Regions from separate parts of the Undibacterium sp. GrIS 1.2 genome, predicted to be linked through region 1. Evidence: predicted binding sites of a transcription regulator. Region 1 holds the regulator's gene; the other holds the start of a gene.
What was found. The regulator sigma-54, encoded in region 1, starts transcription at its own class of promoters, with help from an activator protein. The targets are predictions, from matches to a motif close to TGGCANGNAANCTGCTTT.
Positions count from the first base shown of each region.

Region 1 (4,192 bases):
GTGGCGATGCCAATGCGATTGCGGCATACAAGCGCCCGCTCAGCTCAATGTCACCGACAATTATTTTAAAAGACGGACGACCATTTCTGACCACAGGCAGCCCGGGGGGTAGCCGGATTATCACCACCAGTTTGCAAATTATTATGAATGTGATTGACCATGATATGAATATTGCCGAAGCCAGCATTGCGCCTCGCATTCATCATCAATGGATGCCAGATCAATTGCGCGTAGAAAAAGGGATCACTATCGATACCTTAAACATACTGGAGCAAAAAGGTCAGCATCTGAGATTGTCACCGACTATGGGGCGCACACAAACGATACAAATGAGCAATCAGGGATTTGATGGTTATTCAGATCCGCGCAATCCCGACGGAAAAACTTTAGGGTATTGAGGTTAAATTTAAATGCGTACAAGCTAATCTGTGCGGCTTAAAGAAATGAATAGCTACGAGTGTCGCTTATTTCTCCAGTACCCAATATAAATACTCTCCCCAGGTATATTTTAGTTGTCCATGTAATTACTGGACAATAAGCCATATTTATAAAAATAATATGGGAGTATATTTATATCAGCGCATAATCTTCGCAAAAAAATCAAGTGTTACGTAAACAAAAAAAGGACGCCGGATTGCGTCCTTTTTTGCTATTTTCTAATCGAAAAAGCGACTAAGTCATCTGCTTACACTGGCGTCGGATCGGGTATGTGTTTGATCGCGTCATGTTGATGATTTTGGATTTTGTCTTTATGTTTAATGACTTGTCGGTCCAGTTTGTCGATGAGAGTGTCGATGGCGGCGTAGAGATCTTGTGCCAGGCTTTCAACATGAATATCTTTGCCACTGATGTGCAGATTAATGTCTGCTTTATGGCGTTTTTCCTTTTCTTTGAGCTTGTCCACGGTCAGGATGACGGCGATATCAATTACTTGATCGAAATGCCGCCTGATACGTTCAAGCTTATTTTGCACATGTTCACGAATTGCAGGAGTTACTTCGAGGTGATGTCCACTGATGGTGAGATTCATACTACGCTCCTTGGTAATCTTACTTGTTACAAACATTTTGTCTTAACTCAATTAATGTAAATTTAATCAGACGATGAATTGGCAGACTAATACTTAAATTATTTATTGAGCTAAATTATATATAGCAACACACGAGGATATTTCAAGAACAAGTTACAAAGATTTGCGCAGGCTTACTGGCGGGATTTTCAAGGCCTCGCGATATTTGGCGACTGTGCGTCGCGCAATTACCATGCCTTGTTCTCCCAGCATGTCTGCAATCTTGCTGTCAGAGAGTGGGATTTTCTGGTCTTCTGCTCCTATCAACTGCTTGATGAGTGCACGTATCGCGGTGGATGATGCTTCCCCCCCTGCTTCCGTCGCGACATGGCTACCGAAGAAATATTTCAACTCAAACATACCATGCGGGGTCAGCATGTATTTTTGCGTCGTTACACGAGAAATAGTGCTCTCGTGTAAACCCAGTGTATCAGCAATTTCGCGCAACACAAGTGGTCGCATTGCAACGGCACCGTGCGTGAAAAAATTACGTTGTCTTTCAACTATCGCTTGTGAAACCCGCAAAATCGTATCAAAGCGTTGCCGCATATTTTTGATTAGCCAGCGCGCCTCTTGCAATTGGGAACCTAGCGTACCGTCACCCCGATTTTGCTTCATGATGCTGGCGTACATACTATTAACACGTAGCTTTGGCATCACATCTTGATTGAGTAATACTTGCCAGCCGTTCACTGTCTTTCTGACTATCACATCCGGCACGACATAATCTGAAGCCGCCACGGCAAATTCAGCACCCGGTTTGGGGTTACATTGACGAATAACCACTTGCGCTTCGCGTAAATCCTCGTCATCACAATTAAGGATTTTCTTCAACTTATTAAAATCTCTTTGAGCGAATAAAGTGATGTGGCTCTCAACAATTTTTTGCGCCAGCCGACGCGTCACAAAAGGAATTTTAGGAAAACGTTTAATCTGCAAGGCCAGACATTCGGATACATTTCTGGCACCGACACCGCTAGGGTCAAAGTTCTGCAACATGTTCAGCGCAAAGGATAATTCTTCCGGCTCAACACATAATTCCAATGGCAAGCTGGCATGAATTTCTTCAAGCGTTTCCATCAAATAGCCATTGGTATCCAAGGCATCAATCATCAGCTCAATCAGAGCACGATCACGGGGCTCGCGAATGTTCAATCGCATCTGCTCCAACAAGTGATCTCTGAGGCTAGTTTGTGCTGCTTCTAACTGCGGACGTCCGTCATCTTCTTCTGACGATTTGCTGCCTTGAGGAACATCATCAAAGCTCCACTCTTCTTCATTCGCGCTGGTGCTATCGGCAGAGGCAGCGACTTCGCTAAGCTCGGCATTTTCAGTACTGGCACTTGCAGTAGCTGCATCGCCATTCATTTCTGGCGCGGCGAATTCAGTTTCAGAATTATTCGTAGTCGCACTGATGGCGCCGTCGGCCAGCAAGCGCACTGCATTATCCATAGGATCATCTACCCGCTCCAACATGGGATTGTCGGAAAGTAGATTTTCTAACTCTTGATGTAGCTCCAGCGTGGACAATTGCAGCAAACGTATCGATTGCTGCAATTGGGGCGTTAAGGCCAAATGCTGGGACGTGCGGAGTTGCAGGCTTTGCTTCATCATCGTATGGCTTCCCGCTACATGCGGAAATGCTCTCCCAGATAAACTCGGCGAACCGATTCGTCTTTAATGATATCGTCTGGCTTACCAGTCGCCAACACAGCGCCCTGATTAATGATGTAGGCATGGTCACAAATGCCAAGAGTTTCGCGTACATTGTGATCTGTGATCAGAACGCCGATACCCCGGTTTTTAAGGAAGCGCACAATCCGTTGGATCTCAATGACGGCAATCGGATCGACGCCTGCAAAAGGCTCATCCAACAACACGAAACGAGGATTGGTTGCCAATGCTCTGGCGATCTCTACCCTGCGACGTTCACCACCCGACAAGGATAAAGCCTGATTTTCACGAATGCCGTCAATCTGCAATTCGGCCAGCAAGGTGTCTAAACGTTTTTCAATTTTCTTTTTACTCAGAAATTGATCGTTTTCATCTTTTTGTAATTCAAGAACTGCACGGATATTGTCTTCTACAGACAGCTTACGAAATACCGAGGCCTCTTGCGGCAAATAAGATAAGCCCAAGGTTGCACGTTTGTGTATGGGTAAGCGCGAGATATCAACACCATCAATATTGATCTCACCGGCATCAGAGGGTACCAGTCCAACAATCATATAAAACGATGTAGTCTTGCCAGCGCCGTTCGGACCTAGCAAACCGACCACTTCACCGCTCTTTACTTCCAACGACACGTCACGGACGACTTGCCGCGCGCCATAGCGCTTTTGCAAACCCTTAACTAATAATGTACTCATCTTATTCTTTGACTTTTTTGTCGGATTTTGGAGCCAAAATTAACGTCACACGTCCGCCACCGTCAACAGATTTTCCAGACGTATTATTAGTCGCCACGAATACATCGCTAAGACTGTCGTAGGATAAAAAGTCGCCCTGCTGTTCCTGTGTGACGGTTTTACCTTCAAGATATTTCACGTCAGCCTTAGAAATAAATTTTACTAATTCTGTCCTGGTGTCATATTCGACCCGGTCTGCTACACCTTCTACCCATAAGTCTGGACCGCCGTCACGCTTTTGACGGAAAAATACTTTGCCGCCCGCAACAGCATAGAGAACAGCACTCTGCGTTCCATCTTGTGCGGTTGTCACGACAGCGCGCTCGGCTTTGACTAACAAGGTACCTCGGGTCAAAACGACATTCCCCGTGATGGTAGATACGTTTTTCTTCCCTTCGGAAATAGAATGATCTGCGGTAATTTCTGTCGGCTTATCGGCATCCGCTTTTTCAGCAAATGCCGCCGAATGTAAAACTACTGCACTGACAGCACATAAAAAGCCGCCGATCAGATGCTTGGATTGTTTATTGTGGAAGCTCATTACTTGCTCTCCATTTTGATTAATTAGATGTTTTTTGCTTCGTGCCTGACTTCGCACCTGGCTTAGTAAAATGCATGTGAACCTGACTTAGTAACTGAGTCTCTTGTGTCTCATTATTCGCCGTCATTCCAACTGCATGTGTTTCTGAATTTTGTGAATACAAGGTCACGGGAT
Region 1 covers NZ_JBEONP010000005.1:62,374-66,565, forward strand. The annotation lists gene ggt (gamma-glutamyltransferase) at 1-398, shown strand, start outside; gene hpf (ribosome hibernation-promoting factor, HPF/YfiA family) at 686-1,030, opposite strand; gene AAKU61_RS03390 (RNA polymerase factor sigma-54) at 1,184-2,680, opposite strand; gene lptB (LPS export ABC transporter ATP-binding protein) at 2,698-3,438, opposite strand; gene lptA (lipopolysaccharide transport periplasmic protein LptA) at 3,440-4,018, opposite strand; gene lptC (LPS export ABC transporter periplasmic protein LptC) at 4,038-4,192, opposite strand, start outside.

Region 2 (4,192 bases), on a different contig from region 1:
TGCGATTAGGTTTAAAAAGCGTGTCATGGCCGCGAGCGAATCGAGCATCGCCTCGTCCATATTGATATCGATGACCTGCGCGCCGTTTTCTACTTGTTGGCGCGCTACCGCCAAGGCTTCGTCGTACTGTTCGTTCAGAATTAGACGTGCAAATGCTTTTGATCCGGTGACGTTGGTGCGCTCACCTACGTTGACGAACAGAGAATCCTGATCAATCGTAAATGGTTCCAGACCAGATAGCCGCATGCAGTTGGTAATTGCTGGAATTTGACGCGGAGTGATCGGCTTAAGCAACTCTGCAATCGCTTTAATATGTGGCGGTGTCGTACCGCAGCAGCCACCAGCAATATTGATGAATCCACTCTCGGCAAATTCCTTTAGCAATGCAGAAGTGTCAGCAGGTAGCTCGTCAAAGCCGGTGTCACTCATAGGATTGGGCAGACCGGCGTTGGGATAAATACACACAAAAGTGTCTGCAATCTTAGAGAGCTCTTCGGCGTAAGGGCGCATTAAGGTCGCACCTAATGCGCAGTTCAAACCTATCGTTAAAGGCTTGGCATGGCGCACTGAATTCCAAAACGCTGGCACGGTTTGACCGGACAAAATACGACCTGATGCGTCGGTGACGGTGCCAGAAATCATGATCGGCAAGCGTATACCAGATTCTTCAAAATACTGATCAATCGCAAATAAAGCGGCTTTGCAATTTAAGGTATCAAAAATAGTTTCGACCAGTAGCACATCTGCGCCACCCGCGACCAGACCACGGGTTTGTTCCAGGTAGGCCGCAACCAATTGATCAAAGGTCACATTACGTGCTGCAGGGTCATTCACATCAGGCGAGATGGATGCTGTCTTGGGGGTGGGGCCGAGGGCGCCAGCGACAAAACGTGGCTTGTCTGCGGTTGAATATTTATCGCAAGCGGCACGGGCAATTTTTGCAGCTGCAACGTTCATCTCGTAGGCCAGATGAGCCATGTGGTAATCATCTTGTGCGACAGTGGTAGAGCCGAAGGTATTGGTCTCGATCAGATCGGCACCCGCAGCGAGATATTGCTCGTGAATTTCTTGAATAATATGCGGCTGTGTTAGTGACAATAATTCGTTATTGCCTTTGACAAATAATTCTCTGACACCTTCCGGACCCTTGAAGTCCTTAAAGCGTTCGCCACGATAATCCGCCTCAGTCAATTTGTATTGCTGAATCATCGTCCCCATCGCACCATCTAAAATCAGAATGCGTTCTTTCAACAATGCGCGCAGACGTGCTTCTGTGCTGACAGCTGTCGTTGCACTTGCGTTGAGATTCGTAGCGGGAGTGGATTTTGCGGTAGTCATGGAAGATGCTCTTAATGAAACAAAAAACCCGATCAGCTCATACAAAAAATGCAGGCGGGACCGGGCGTTCCTTTTAGCTGCACTTATTACGCGCCCGCAATCTGAGTATCAAATCGGCGCAAGTTAAAGATTATACGATAAAGAGAGTGTGACAAATTTAGTCTGGAGCAGGATTGGCTTGTTTCCCTTATGCATTTTTGTTACTTGCTAATACGATTTTAATAAAGTGGATGTCAGAGCCATCATTTTGATTCTTGAGCGTCAATTTTTTGTCGATAAATATTACGTACACCGGAATTAATAGTTTTTATTGCAAGAAATATTATTATAAGTGATTGAATTTAAAAGAATTTAATGCTTGATTCCAATTTGGCATGATAAGTGCTTTATTGACGATCAGCTTCAACCATAATCATCAATAACATGTGAGGAAAAAATGAACATTTTAAAAAAATCTGTAAAAAAATTGAGTTTGGCAATAGCATTGACTCTTGGCGCTGCTGCTGTCGCAGGTAATGCATCTGCTGCGATATTTGACGGTGGTCTGCCATCAGGCTGGGTATGCACTGGTGGTTGCGGTACTTCCGGTGCAAATGGCGTAGTTGGTTTGTCGCCAGTTGGCAGCAGCAAATACGGCTGGGTTTCTACTAACGGTGGGGTATCTGGAAATGTATTGGCGGCAGTTGGTGCTTCTAGCACTAACGGTTCTACATTGCGCAGTACTTTGTTTTCATCTAATGCTGGTGACGCATTGAATTTCAGTTTTGACTTCATCACTTCTGATGGCGCTGGTTTTTCTGATTATGCTTGGGCTCGTTTGTTAGACTCTTCCTTGAACCAGATCGCTTTGCTTTTCACGGCGAGAACTACACCAAACGGCAATAGTGTTCCAGGATTTGGTATGCCAGGTATTGCAGCAACGATTAATCCAGGCGTAGTGACAATTGTTCCTGGTGCACCTTCTTGGGCGCCTTTGGGTAGCAGCAGTGGTACTTGCTACAGCAATGGTTGTGGTTACACTGGTTGGGTATCTTCGACTTATAACGTCGCAGCGGCAGGTAATTATTATCTGGAATTTGGTACTGCTAATTACGTTGATACTGCTTATCAAACAGGTTTGGCATTTGATGGCATTACTATCGGTGGCAAGCCAATTGAAGATGTTCCTGGTAATGTGCCTGAGCCAGCGTCACTCGCATTGCTTGGATTGGGTCTGGCAGGTTTGAGTTTTATGCGTCGTCGTAAATCATAATTCGTATTAAGTAATTTAAGCTGCGTTAAGCTGATTGTAGTTAGTTGGCTAAAATTAAAAAACCCACGATGTAAATCGTGGGTTTTTTTGTGTCTATATTTTCTGAGAAGAGCGGTTTAATTAAACCTAGATTTTCTATCAGACCGTTATTACGTCGTAGAAATACCGCGGTATGCCACATTCAAATGAATAATCTCGTCTTGATTTGAGTATAAACATTGCAGCGATAACTTCATACTTGTCGTCGCTCGACTAAGGAACTCTAGATAAAAAAAGAGCGCACCACCAAAATCGGTAATGCGCCCAAAAGGGATCGATACAAGTAAAACTAGTTTTTGCTGCGAGTGGCAACTAGGCTGGCTACAATAGAACTTGCCAGAATGCTGCCGATAACCAATAACGAGATAGCTGTTGGTATGTGCATCCATTCTACGATGAGCATTTTTATACCGACGAACATCAACACAAAGGCGAGACCAAATTTTAATAAGTGGAAGCGATTCGCCATATCTGCCAACAAGAAATACAGTGCACGCAGGCCCATAATCGCAAAAATATTAGACGTAAATACGATAAACGGATCGGTAGTAACTGCAAAAATTGCTGGAATTGAATCAACTGCAAAGATCACGTCGGATACTTCGATTAAAATCAGGACTAACAGTAATGGAGTAAAAACGCGCTTACCGTTTTCTACTACGCTGAACTTTTCTTTACGGAAGTCCTCAGTAAATGGGATCCATTTCTTCAAAAAGCGCAGGACAGGGTTTGCGTTTAGATCGGGTTCTTTTTCTGCTGCGACTAACATACGGAAACCCGTAACCAGCAAAAATACACCGAACAAATACAGTACCCAGGCAAATTGTGTGACGACCCAAGTGCCAGCCAGGATCATCGCGATGCGCATGACGATGGCACCCAATACGCCGTATAACAAGACTTTGCGCTGATATTGCAGCGGTACAGCAAAGTGACCAAAAATCAGCAGAAAGACGAATACGTTATCGACGGACAAGGATTTTTCAATAACGTAACCTGCCAAAAATTCCATCGCTTTAGCATCTGCTACAGCGCGTCCGAAAGTGTCCGTCAAATACATCCATAGGCCAAAGTCAAACAGTAAGGCCAGGCTGACCCAGACGGCTGACCAGATAGCAGCTTCTTTTACGCTAACTTTATGTGAACGCGAACCGCCCAGGGCAACTACGTCGAGTACAAGCATGCCCAAGACGAAAGCAATAAAAACTGCCCACATCCAAGGTTGGGCGATACTGTGAATCATTGAATTTCCTATTAAACCGGTTTGGTAGAAGAAGTGGTATAGGTTATGTGTGGTCTATACAGAGTGACGTTTGGCTGGGGCACACGGTTTTATGCAAGATGTTTTTTGCAATATGCGCACCCCAGCTAAACTTTATTCTTTATCTATAAAACCCAACAATTGCAACAGACTTAGGAACAGGTTAAGGATCGTGACGTATAAGCTGACTGTAGCCATGATGTAATTGGTTTCGCCACCACGAATGATGTTGCTAGTTTCAAATAAAATCATGCCAGACATCAGCAATACCATCGCAGCAGAAATCGTTAATGACAATGCGG
Region 2 covers NZ_JBEONP010000038.1:13,311-17,502, reverse strand. The annotation lists gene metH (methionine synthase) at 1-1,338, opposite strand, end outside; gene AAKU61_RS15715 (NF038132 family protein) at 1,775-2,590, shown strand; gene AAKU61_RS15710 (TerC family protein) at 2,919-3,872, opposite strand; gene AAKU61_RS15705 (Bax inhibitor-1/YccA family protein) at 4,005-4,192, opposite strand, start outside.
Region 2: a site for sigma-54 is predicted at 1,709-1,726, ahead of AAKU61_RS15715 (NF038132 family protein). Genes of this name have one in related genera too.